Regions from separate parts of the Vibrio sp. EA2 genome, predicted to be linked through region 1. Evidence: predicted binding sites of a transcription regulator. Region 1 holds the regulator's gene; each other region holds the start of a gene.
What was found. The regulator CRP, encoded in region 1, controls carbon source genes, mostly activating them, when cyclic AMP is high. The targets are predictions, from matches to a motif close to TGTGANNNNNNTCACA.

Region 2: a site for CRP is predicted at 1,451-1,466, ahead of RXX31_RS11960 (glycogen/starch/alpha-glucan phosphorylase). Genes of this name have one in related genera too.
Region 3: a site for CRP is predicted at 1,677-1,692, ahead of cdd (cytidine deaminase). Genes of this name have one in related genera too.
Region 4: a site for CRP is predicted at 1,040-1,055, ahead of ectA (diaminobutyrate acetyltransferase). Genes of this name have one in related genera too.

The regions. Positions count from the first base shown of each region.
Region 1 is NZ_JAWLID010000022.1:16,005-19,202, forward strand. Features, by position in the region: gene RXX31_RS22975 (YheU family protein) at 1-179, shown strand, start outside; gene RXX31_RS22980 (phosphoribulokinase) at 318-1,187, shown strand; gene crp (cAMP-activated global transcriptional regulator CRP) at 1,428-2,060, shown strand; gene RXX31_RS22990 (DUF1338 domain-containing protein) at 2,366-3,157, opposite strand.
Region 2 is NZ_JAWLID010000004.1:248,332-251,529, reverse strand. Features, by position in the region: gene RXX31_RS11960 (glycogen/starch/alpha-glucan phosphorylase) at 1-1,273, opposite strand, end outside; gene malT (HTH-type transcriptional regulator MalT) at 1,844-3,198, shown strand, end outside.
Region 3 is NZ_JAWLID010000002.1:401,011-404,208, reverse strand. Features, by position in the region: gene sbcB (exodeoxyribonuclease I) at 1-354, shown strand, start outside; gene RXX31_RS06120 (CidA/LrgA family protein) at 413-787, shown strand; gene RXX31_RS06115 (LrgB family protein) at 789-1,466, shown strand; gene cdd (cytidine deaminase) at 1,797-2,684, shown strand; gene purT (formate-dependent phosphoribosylglycinamide formyltransferase) at 2,831-3,198, shown strand, end outside.
Region 4 is NZ_JAWLID010000002.1:736,982-740,179, reverse strand. Features, by position in the region: gene proV (glycine betaine/L-proline ABC transporter ATP-binding protein ProV) at 1-438, opposite strand, end outside; gene ectA (diaminobutyrate acetyltransferase) at 1,155-1,685, shown strand; gene ectB (diaminobutyrate--2-oxoglutarate transaminase) at 1,721-2,986, shown strand; gene RXX31_RS07650 (ectoine synthase) at 3,002-3,198, shown strand, end outside.

The sequences.
Region 1 (3,198 bases):
CACTGGAAAACCTGATTCGTGAATTTGTTCTGCGTGAAGGGACAGATTACGGCAGCGTTGAAGTCTCCCTGCAAGATAAAATCGATCAGGTTAAGTTGCAGCTAGAGAAAGGCGAAGCGGTTATCGTGTTCTCCGAACTGCATGAAACCGTGGATATTCAATTAAAAGCAAAGTATTAATACCTTTTACCTAACCCCCTCACATTTTACCGTATCCCACTCGATGACAAGCCGTTGTTACGTGCTATAGTGGGTTATCTCGCATGCAGTAGATACCTACTGCATCTTAAAGGAAAGTAATTTTCGACAAGGTTTGTCATGTCAGCTAAACACCCAATCATTGCAGTAACCGGCTCTTCCGGTGCCGGCACGACCACTACATCTGAAGCCTTCCGCAAGATGTTCAATATGATGAACGTCAAACCAGCTTGGGTTGAAGGTGACAGCTTCCATCGCTTTACCCGCCCGGAAATGGATATCGAAATTCGTAAAGCGCGCGAGCAAGGCAGACACATCAGCTACTTTGGTCCACAGGCCAATGACTTTCCTGGTTTGGAAAAGTTTTTCCGCCAATATGGCGAAGAAGGGACTGGCAGCATACGTCGCTATCTGCACACCTTTGATGAAGCAGTACCGTATAACCAGATGCCAGGCACTTTCACACCGTGGCAAGACCTACCAGACAACAGCGATGTACTCTTCTATGAAGGGCTGCACGGTGGCGTGGTCGATGGTGAAGTGAATGTGTCGCAACATGTTGATTTTCTGATTGGCATGGTACCGATTGTGAACTTGGAGTGGATCCAAAAATTCGTCCGAGATACGCGCGACCGCGGCCACTCAAGAGAGGCCGTTATGGACTCTATCGTGCGCTCAATGGACGACTACCTGAATTACATTACTCCGCAGTTTTCACGTACCCACATTAACTTTCAGCGTGTACCAACCGTAGACACATCAAACCCACTTAACGCCAAAGGCATCCCGAGTCTGGATGAAAGCTTTGTGGTAATTCGCCTACGTGGGATCAAGAATGTCGACTTCCCTTACCTGTTGGCCATGATTGACGGCTCGTTTATGTCACGTCACAACACGATAGTCGTGCCGGGCGGTAAGATGAGTTTTGCAATGGAGCTGATCGTGAGGCCTATCCTACAACAACTGATAGAAACAGGAAAAATTGGCTAAAAATCTCGCTTTCGGAGTGTTTACTTTTCATACCGTGATCATGTGCACAGTTTTGCGTACAAAATAGCAACCATGGCACGATTAAAATCAAGAAATCATCCTAGAAAAAGGATACTATTTCTTACCGAAACACAAGATAGCTTGCAGCATATAAAAAGTGCTCTTATTCTAGTAAGTCTGATTCAGGCTTAGCTAAAATATGGATAGCGCAAGCGTACCCTGCAGAGGAAGTGAGATATTATGGTTCTAGGTAAACCTCAAACCGACCCGACATTAGAGTGGTTTCTTTCACACTGTCACATTCATAAGTACCCTTCAAAGAGCACGCTGATTCACGCTGGTGAAAAAGCTGAAACCTTGTACTACATCGTTAAAGGTTCTGTTGCGGTTCTTATCAAAGACGAAGAAGGTAAGGAAATGATCCTTTCTTACCTAAACCAAGGAGACTTTATTGGTGAACTTGGTCTATTCGAGGAAGACCAAGAGCGTACAGCTTGGGTTCGAGCTAAATCTCCTTGTGAAGTTGCTGAGATTTCTTTCAAGAAATTCCGTCAGCTTATCCAAGTAAACCCAGACATCCTAATGCGTCTTTCTGCGCAGATGGCAAGTCGCCTTCAGGTAACCAGCCAAAAAGTGGGTGACCTAGCGTTCCTAGACGTAACTGGTCGTATCGCTCAGACGCTTCTGAACCTTGCAAAACAACCAGACGCGATGACTCACCCAGACGGCATGCAAATCAAGATCACTCGCCAAGAAATCGGTCAAATCGTTGGCTGTTCTCGTGAGACAGTTGGTCGTATCTTGAAGATGCTAGAAGAGCAGAACCTGATCTCTGCGCACGGTAAAACTATCGTCGTTTACGGTACTCGTTAATCTAAGATTCGAGTAGTGTAAATAAAATAATAAAGCCACCAATGGCAACATTGGTGGCTTTTTCTATTCAGGTAAGCTTTCAATTCCCTAGTGAGCGCTATGCTATCAGGAACCGAGTTATACCAATCCGGAAAATTAACTGGTCAGGGAACAGGGTTCGATAAACAAACTCTATTTGCCATGGATGGCAAATCGAAGCCCCATAGATGCGTTCTTATAAACATACGGTGCGTGTTTGTTTTCGATGCCTGTTTTCTGGTTCTCTATAACCACTTTCTTACTTGGATTGGTATTAACTACAGCGACTAGCCATTCGTGCTCTCAAAGATTTTATCAGCGGATGCGGCTACAAAACCCGGGTAAAGTTCCCCGTTTTCCATTGGGTAGCGTTTGGCGAATTCGTAGAATCCACCCGGAATGATCTCAGAGCCGCCAGTAAAGCTTACTGCTACTTTATCCGCCATGGTTGAAGACTGCTCAAGCAACACTTCTGGAGAACCTTTAACTTCACCGCCTGACTCGTTAATCACAAATCCAGACTGACGTAAGTAATCGTTCACTTGCTTCACTTCATCGTATTGATTGAGTTGATTCACACTGACTGTGAAATGGTTAGCGCCATACCCATGTGCCGCCAGCCAGGATGCGTATTCACTTTCTTTAGCCAGAGTCTGGTAATCCGAAAAACTGAGATCCCATAAGCGGCCGCCATGTAAAAATGCGCTATCAGACAGTTTTTCTGCATCCACTTGCGCGACCAGCTTCGCCACAACCGCTTGTAGCTCAGGTGAACACTCTTCAACTTTAAGCTCACTGATGAACACTTTTGGTTGTTTAGGATCAGGATGCTCGTAGTGCTTCGCAACGAGTTTTTTACTCTCAAACACATAATCACCGCATGCCTTATAGCCAATGGCTAAGAACGGCTTAGCCAGCGTCTCAATACCAAGCGGCTCAACATTGAATGTGCGCAGTGCAATATGGTCATTAATCAGAGGCTCATCTTCCTGAAGAAGTTGATGAACTTTTGCAGCAGAGGGGCAAAGACGCTGGATATAGTCTTGCCATAACGATTCAAATAACACATCAGGGGTCATAACGGCTCCTTGTTACGAGATGTAGGCTAAGAATGTTGGCG
Region 2 (3,198 bases), on a different contig from region 1:
TACGTACCATGCGGTGGAAACCGTCTTCGATGATTGACAGTTTTTGCTGTTTCGCAACATCACCAGGCCACTTAGCACGAACTTCTTGTAGGAAGCGATGGTTGATCTCGTAGATGATCTCCATGTGACGTGGAAGCAGGTGCTGAATGAGCGACTCTGGCCATGTCTCTAGTGCTTCTGGAAGTAATGTGTGGTTTGTGTACGCGAATGTGTGCGAACAGATTTCCCACGCCGCTTCCCAAGACAGACCTTTCTCATCAACCAGGATGCGCATTAGCTCAGGAATAGCGATAGTTGGGTGCGTATCGTTAAGCTGGATAGTCTCTTGCTTTGGCAGTTCTTCTAGTGAGTAGCCTGCTGCTTCGTGGCGGCGCAGAATATCGCGTACTGACGCCGCAGAGTGGAAGTACTGCTGCATTAGACGAAGTGTTTTACCTTTCTCATGGTTGTCATTCGGGTAAAGCACTTTGGTAATGTTACCTGCGTCGATCAGCGCATGCTGAGCTTCGAAGTAGTTACCATTGTTAAAGCTAGCCAATGAGAATGGTGCAATTGCCTGACATTCCCAAAGACGCAGCGGGTAAACCGTTTCTGATTCGTAACCTACGATTGGCAGATCCCAAGGCATCGCTTTTACTGTCATGCCAGGAACCCATTTACGAACTTCTTTACCGTTCTCGTTCACTACTTCAACGTGACCGTAGAAGCCGATTTCCTGTGCAAGTTCTGGACGAGCCACTTCCCACGGGTAACCTTCTACACCACACCATGCATCTGGTGCTTCTTGTTGACGGCCATCTTTGAAAGATTGCTTAAATAGACCGTATTCGTAGTGTAGGCCGTAACCCACTGTTGGGTATTCTTGCGCGGCACATGAATCCATGAAACATGCAGCCAGACGGCCAAGACCGCCGTTACCTAGTGATGGGTCGCGTTCTTCTTCAAGCAGGTCAGTGACGCTATGACCCAATTCAGCCATTGCTTCTGATACTTGATCGTACAGACCCATGCTGATTAAGTTATTGCCCGTTAAACGGCCAATTAGGAATTCTAGAGAAAGGTAGTTAACGCTCTTAGCACCTTTGATGCGTGGATCTTCTTCAGTAGCAAGCAAATCAAAAGTAGTGATTTCCGCTAGTGCACGACCCATTGCTAGGTACCATGCGCGGCTATCTGCGTTTTCAACAGTATGTGCGTAAGTCACTGATAAGTGCTTTTTAACGCTATCTTGGAACGATTTTTTGTCAAACTTTTTTTGTTGTGTAGGTTTCATTACGAAATTCTCACGTCTTTTAGTAATTCATCTGCCATACATCGTGCATTTACCGGTGTGAATAAACATCCTCCTGTTTATCCTCCTTTGAAGGAGGAGGAATGAGGGCGTAGAGGGGGGGATCACCAAGCAGTTAGTGATCTCAATCGCAACAAAACTTCATTCGCTCCACTTCTTAGTGATTCCGATCACAGGTGAATATGAGAAAAGGCTAAAATTCACTCATAATGTTTTTTGAGGCGCTGACGATCTAAGATGTGAATTTTGTCTTAGCGATCACATTCCCCTCGTTAATAAAAGTAAAATTCACCAAGTGTTCGTGCAGAAAATAATATCCCTCACCACAAACTAGAACAAAAAAGTGATTTATATCACAAATAAAGGGCGTAGTTGGTGTCATTTACGCCATCTCGCGAGAATTAGGAAGTTGATCAAAGTAACGTGTCTTCCCGATATCGTAACATCCCACTCGATTTGCATTTCTGTTCACTTTTCAAACAAATTAAATTTAGGTGACGCAAACCGTTTTCAGATATCGCTGGCTTACACAAATGAAGGACATAACGATTTATGTGGATTCCATCTAAGCTCACTCGCCCAGGTCGGTTACACAACGCCATTGTGCGTCCAAGAGTGCTGGACTTACTACAACAAGCGCCTTACTACAAATTGGTTTTGTTTCGCTCACCTGCCGGTTACGGTAAAACGACGATGGCAGCCCAATGGTTATCCGATAAACCGAATGTTGGCTGGTATAGTATTGATGACAGCGATAATGACGGCTTCCGCTTTGTCAATTACCTGTTACAGGCACTAAATAAAGCAACAAACTTCAGTTGCTCTAACGCGCAGAAACTGGCGGAAAAGCGCCAAATCTCATCATTGCGCTCCCTTTATAGTGAACTGTTTGCAGAAATGGCTGACTTTCATCAGGAATGTTACGTGGTACTCGATGACTATCACTTAATCACCAATGATGAGATTCATGAGTCGATGCGCTTCTTCTTAAAGCACATGCCAGACAATCTAACCGTGGTCGTCACAAGCCGTGCAACACCACCACTGGGTACCGCAAACCTGCGGGTGCGCGACTTGATGATCGAAATTGGCAACGACATGTTAGCCTTTGACACGGAAGAAACCACTCGCTTCTTTAACCAGCGCATTGCTGACGGTATAGATGAAGACATGGCCAATAGCCTCAGAACGTATGTTGAGGGCTGGCCGTCTGCACTGCAACTCATCGCACTGCAGGCACAGCATCAAAACCGTACCTTGGCGCAAACGGTGGAGTCTGTCTCTCAATTTAACCACGCGCATTTATGGGATTACCTTGTAGAAGAAGTATTCGATTTGCTTGATCAGGAAACCCGTAAATTCCTGATGCAGGTATCGGTTTTGGATCATTTCAACGACGAGTTAGTCTTTGCCTTGACTCAACGTGAAGATGCCCTCGGTATGATCGAATCTCTGAATCGTTACGGTCTGTTTATTTATCCTTTGGAAGGCGGACACAACTGGTTCCGATTCCACAACTTGTTTGGTGAGTTTTTGTCTCATGAACGTCAGGCTCGCATTCCTCAGCAAGAGAAAGATCTGCACCGCAATGCCGCTTTGGCATGGTTGCAGCAGAAATCGCCTCACCAAGCTATTCACCACGCTCAGAAGTCAGATGACAAAGATTTAGTGATTGAAATCCTAAATGAATTTGGTTGGAAAATGTTTAACCAAGGCGAACTCAGCACGCTGGAAAATGCCATTCGTCAGCTTGATTCAGACTTGCTGTTTAGTCATCCAAAACTGACAATGTTGCGTGCCTGGCTGGCGCAAAGTCAGCACCGTTACAATCAGGTTGGTCAGTTACTTGAAGAAGCAGAAGCCGAGCACCAAAAGCGTAACATTGAGTTGGATGAGCACTATCAAGG
Region 3 (3,198 bases), on a different contig from region 1:
AAAAGTGATGATGTGGATACTCAACTGTACGATGGCTTTTTCTCTCCGGCGGATCGCGCAGCGATGGATATTATTCGCGAGACCGACCCGAACAACCTGGCGGCGCTTGATATTGAGTTCGATGACAAACGCATAAAACCCCTGTTGTTCCGTTACCGTGCGCGTAATTTCCCAGCTACGCTCGATGAACAGGAACAAAGACGTTGGGCACTTCACTGCCGCGAAGTGTTTGAAAACCAAATCGAAGAGTATATGCTGAATTTAGAAAACTTAGTTCACGAACATGAAAGTGACGAAAAGAAAATCGCACTATTAAAATCCGTTTATCGTTACGTAGAGACGCTAGCCTCTTAATTTGTTACTTAATCAAGGGCACCGTCAGGTGCACTTGTCGTTTTTATATGCTGCCCAAATGATAAAAGATCGATTATTACAACTGACTCAATTGCTCGTTTCCCTCTGTCTCATTATGGGAGCACTTGGGATCGGAGTGACTATTCAAAGGTTTACAGACACTTCTGTTCCAGGGAGTGTTATCGGTATGATCCTGTTATTCCTCGCTATGGCAACCGGGATTGTCAAAGTAGAGTGGGTAAAAACTGGCGCAACGCTGTTTATTCGCTACATGATCTTGTTATTCGTTCCAGTTAGTGTTGGCCTGATGGATCATTTCGACATGCTTTTTGCCAATGCACTTCCCATTCTTGCAAGTGCGGTCGGCGGCACATTGATTGTGCTGGTAAGTCTCGCATGGCTGCTGGATTACCTGCTAAAGGAGAAACACTAATATGTGGATTTTACTCACTATTGTTGTTTTCCTTATTGCTCGTAAGATCGCGATTAAAGCGAATCACCCAATTGTTAACCCACTGCTTATCTCTATTGCGGTCATCATCCCCTTGTTGACCTACCTGAACGTGCCTTTTGACACTTACTATGCCGACAACGAAGTGTTTAGTTTCCTGCTACAACCTGCCGTTGTGGCACTAGCTTACCCGCTATATGAGCAGCTTCCTCAAATCAGAGCAAACTGGCGCATCATTACCTTGGCTTGTGTTCTCGGCAGTGTGATGTCGATGACGACCGCGACTTTAATAGCCGTCGCTTTTCACACCGAGTTGAGTTTGATCGCGAGCTTGGTTGGTAAATCAGTGACCACCCCTATTGCGATGGAAATCTCCAGCCACCTTGGTGGTGAAGCGGCTGTTGCGGCGATTTTGGTACTTCTGGTTGGCTTGTTGGGTGCGATTGTGGCTTACCCTATCTACAACCTGATTGGGATTAAGCATCCTATTGCCCGAGGTTTAACCATGGGTACGGTGTCCCACGCACTGGGGACTGCGACGTGTGTCGAGAAACAACCAGCAGACGCGGCGTTCTCGTCTTTGGCGTTAGTACTTTGCGGCATTATTACGTCGGTTCTGGCTCCGAGCTTTTTTGCTCTGACTGTCTGGCTGTATCAATAAGCAACGGTTTTGGCCTGCCTATCATCTGGGCAGGTCTTTCCCCGATTCTCTCTCCTATTCTACCTCTACAGATTGAAATCCGTTCGCAACCTGACCTCTTAGAAATGTAATGGGAGCGACACTCAATGCCTCATCACTTGTGATATGTGTATGAGTTAATATATTTAAGAGATCGACGTAACATTCAGCGCCTGTGCAATCGAATACATGTGTGACTTCACTCTAACTATGTAACGTTAATTACAATTGCATTATTTTGCGTGATCTAAAGCACAGAACATTTTCCCACTTTACATAGAATAACTGTCCATGCAATAACAAGGATTCAACATGAAAAGTCGCATTGAACAAGCGCTAGCAAGCGCACCTGAAGCACTTTCAAACCAACTTGCTCCTATCGTCTTAGCCGACGATTTTGATGCTACTCTTTCAGCACAGCAGTTTGAGCAGTTACTGTCTGCTACCGCTCTATCTGACAAAGCGCTGCGTGTTGCTCTGCTTCCTTTTGCCGCGGCTTATTCTTACGCGCCTATTTCTGAGTTTTATGTTGGTGCCATTGTTCGCGGGCTTTCTGGCCGTCTCTACTTCGGCGCAAACATGGAGTTCCTTGGTGTTCAGCTTGGTCAAACTGTTCACGCAGAACAATCTGCAATCAGTCACGCCTGGATGAAGGGTGAACGCGGTGTTAAAGACATCACGATTAACTTTAGCCCTTGTGGTCACTGTCGTCAGTTTATGAACGAGCTGTCTACAGCGAAAGAGCTAAAAGTCCAATTGCCAGAGCGTGAAGAAAAATCGCTACATGAATATCTACCCGAAGCATTTGGACCCGCCGATTTGGGTATCAAATCTGGCCTAATGGCTGAAGTTAAGCATCAGTTCGAATGTGAAGATAACGATGTGCTGATTCAAAAAGCCGTCGATGCAATGAACATGAGCCATGCCCCTTACACCAATAATCTGAGCGGTTTGGCGTTAGAGCTTGCTGATGGACGCGTTTTCCAAGGTGCTTACGCTGAGAATGCGGCGTTTAACCCGAGCCTTCCTCCTCTTCAAGTTGCTTTGATTCAGGTGTTACTGGCAGGTGGAACCTTTGATAACATCAAAGCGGCAGCGTTAGTGGAGAATTCAGAAGGTAAAATCAGTCATCTTGCTGATACTCAGTCAACGTTAGAAGCGTTGAATCCCGACATTCCACTAAGTTTCGTTAACGTGTAATCACATAATGATGTCGATGAAAGCTCTACAAAATGTAGAGCTTTTTTATTACTAAAAAACCCTACGCAAACGTTTGCTTTAAGATAAAAATTCAGTATGATCCCCTGCAAATTCTGTCTCATCACTTTATTTTGTAAGGGAACGATATGTTCGGTACTGCAACCAGCGCAAATGCTACTCGTGTGTTACTTTTAGGCTCTGGCGAACTTGGTAAAGAAGTCGCGATTGAATGTCAACGTCTGGGTCTGGAAGTCATCGCTTGTGACCGTTATGCGAATGCACCAGCCATGCAAGTCGCTCACCGCAGCTACGTGCTTGATATGCTGGATGGTCAAGCATTAGAAGAAATCATCAATAAAGAGCAACCGGCTTACGTTGTTCCTGAAATTGAAGCTATTGCGACCGATAAGCTAGTAGAGCTTGAAGCGAAAGGTCTGAATGTCGTTCCAACGGCTAAGGCAACTAAGCTTACAATGAACCGTGAAGGTATTCGTCGTTTAGCCGCAGAAGAGCT
Region 4 (3,198 bases), on a different contig from region 1:
GAGTGCACTGGCATGTCGCTCTTCCACACCAACGCCCGCGAGCTCAAGGCCAAACGCTGCGTTTTCAATGACCGTCATGTGCGGCATCAGTGCAAAACTTTGGAAAACCATTGAGATATTGTTTCTGCGAACCTTTCTCAGTGCATCTTCAGAGATGTGGGCGATATCTTCCCCTTTAAGGTAGACACTCCCTTTGGTTGGTTCAATCAGTCTGTTTAGGAGACGGACAAGAGTGGATTTACCTGAGCCAGAAAGGCCCATAATTACAAAAATTTCACCTTCGTTAATGGTAAGAGAAACATCGTTTACACCGACAGTTAAACCAGTTTGCTCAAAAATGTTGTCTTTATCGACACCTTTGTCGATAAGTGAGAAAGCACGTTCTGGGTTTTCACCAAACACTTTATAAAGTCCCTTAACTTCCAGTATGGGGTCCATGTAATCGTCCTTTTTTGTGTCTAACGTTTTGTACTCTAATTAATTTTTGAAAAAATATCAACGAACTAGGTGTCAATGTGACTTTGGTTCCACCTGTATTGAGGTGATTGATAGTAATGTGCCTTATTTCAATTTTTCCTTTAAAAACATAGGTTTATTGTTTATTTTTCACGGTTAATTTCGTCATTAACGCGAGCGTAAATTAATTTTGAAGTTTATTAGACATTTTTGTGTAGATAATGTGTCTACATCATAACCAGTTTTTGAGCTTTTTGGCTCAGGTCTTAAATTTAGAGGTCAAATGTTTAGATGCCGAATGGCTGGTATGAAGATCAGAGTTGAGGTGCTTTCGTAAGGAAAATGGCGACAAAAATTGTTTGAAAACTTAGATTAATTGATCAGCTAGAAACTAATTTGATTGCTTTCATATGTTTAATGGGTCAAAAAGCGTCCCTTTATTCTTTGATAGACTTTATGTTCGACCAAAAAATAGAGTATGCACAAAATTATATTTTCTAATTTAGGATTCCCCGCGCTATTAACAGCTTCTGGAGAAGATTAGAACTCAAATATTTTAATAAATGGTTAAACGGCTATGAAGTGTGATCTTTATCACATAAATGCGGTTATAATCCGCGAATATTTGATTTTTGGTAGCGAGAGATGCCCATAATAATAGCGAAATTAATTAGACCTCAAAGGATATGAATTTTCACATGATCACATCAGCACCTTGGGTCCTCTATCCAGAGATTGAAGAGGAAACAAGAAACAAATGGATTTTTCGTGAACCTAAGATCTCTGATGGTGACGACATTTATAGCTTAATTGCAGATTGTCCACCTTTAGATATGAATTCTTCTTATTGCAATTTCCTTCAGTCAACACATTTTAGCAAAACCAGTATTCTGGTTGAATGCAATAAAGATATCGCCGGCTTCATATCGGGGTATCAGAAACCAGACGAACCAGAAGTGTTATTTGTCTGGCAGGTTGCAGTCTCACCTCGTTACAGAGGTCATGGTTTAGCGTTTCGCATGCTAAAAGAACTTCTTACCAGAGAAGGTCTGAGCGTGAAAATGGTAGAAACGACTATCACGGAAGACAACAAAGCCTCTTGGGCGTTATTCAAAAAGTTAGATGCGATGAACGGCAATTCTGGCCAAGTAAGCACATTTTTGGATGAAGAAGCCCACTTTAAAGGCAAACACGATACAGAGTATTTGTATCGAATTCCCCTAAAATAATCCTCTAACTATAGGAATTAAAAAACGGTCTCATCATGGATATTTTCAAAAAGCAGGAATCCAACGTACGCTCATATTCAAACAACTTTCCAGTGGTATTTCGCAAAGCGAAAGGCTGCTGGCTGGAAACAGAACAGGGCGAACGCTATTTAGACTTCCTTGCTGGAGCGGGATCTCTAAATTACGGCCATAACAACCCTGTACTTAAGCAAGCATTACTTGAGTACATTGAAATGGACGGTATTACACATGGTCTAGATATGCACTCAGAAGCGAAAGCAACGTTTCTTGAAGCACTAGACAACTACATTCTTAAGCCAAGAAAACTGGATTACAAAGTTCAGTTCACTGGGCCTACTGGTACTAACGCAGTGGAAGCTGCACTTAAACTAGCGAAAAAAGTGACTGGCCGTAGCAGCATTGTCGCTTTCACCAATGGCTTCCACGGCTGTACAGCTGGCGCATTGGCAGCAACAGGTAACCAGCACCATAGACAGGGTAATGGTTCTAGCCTTCACAACGTATCTCGTATTCCTTTCGAAGGTTACGCAGGCGTTGATGGTTTGGCTCTGTTTGAAACCATGCTTAACGATAACTCTGCTGGTATGGACAAGCCTGCCGCAGTGCTTCTTGAAACAGTACAGGGTGAGGGTGGTTTGAATGTCGCTTCAAACGAGTGGCTACAACGCCTAAGCAAAATTTGTAAAGCAAACGACATTCTTATGATTGTCGATGATATTCAGGCTGGTTGTGGACGTACGGGTACGTTCTTTAGCTTTGAGCCGTCAGGTATTCAGCCTGATATCGTAACCTTGTCGAAATCTATCGGTGGTTACGGTTTACCGATGGCGGTTGTACTGCTTAAACCTGAGCTTGACCAATGGAAACCAGGCGAGCACAACGGTACATTCCGTGGTAACAACCATGCATTTATTACTGCCGCTAAAGCGCTGGAAATTTACTGGGCGAACGACGACTTTGAAACACACATTAAGCAGTGTTCAGAAAGTGTAAGTAACGTCATTGAGCGTTGTGTACGTCGATTCCCACAAATGTTCGTACAGAAAAAAGGTCGCGGCATGATGGTTGGTATCGAGTGTAACAGCGGTGACCTGGCATCAGAAATTGCTAAATCGTGTTTTGAAAGTGGCATGGTTATCGAAACAGCTGGCCCTGACGACGAAGTGGTTAAATTCTTCTGTCCACTAACGATTAGTGAGTCAGAGCTAGATCAAGGACTAAGCATTTTTGAAAATGCAGTAGAAACCATTGCTGCAAAACACTTCAAACAAGCATCTTAATAAGGAAAATTAATAATGATCGTTAGAACACTCGAAGAGTGTCGCAACAGTGAGCGACGTGTAGTTTCAGATACTTGGGAAAGTGTCCGTATGTTGTTGAAAGATGACAAAATGGGTTTTTCTTTCCATATCACAACTATCTATGAAGGCACGGAAACGCACATCCACTACAAAAACCACTTAGAATCTGTTTTTTGTATGAGTGGTGAAGG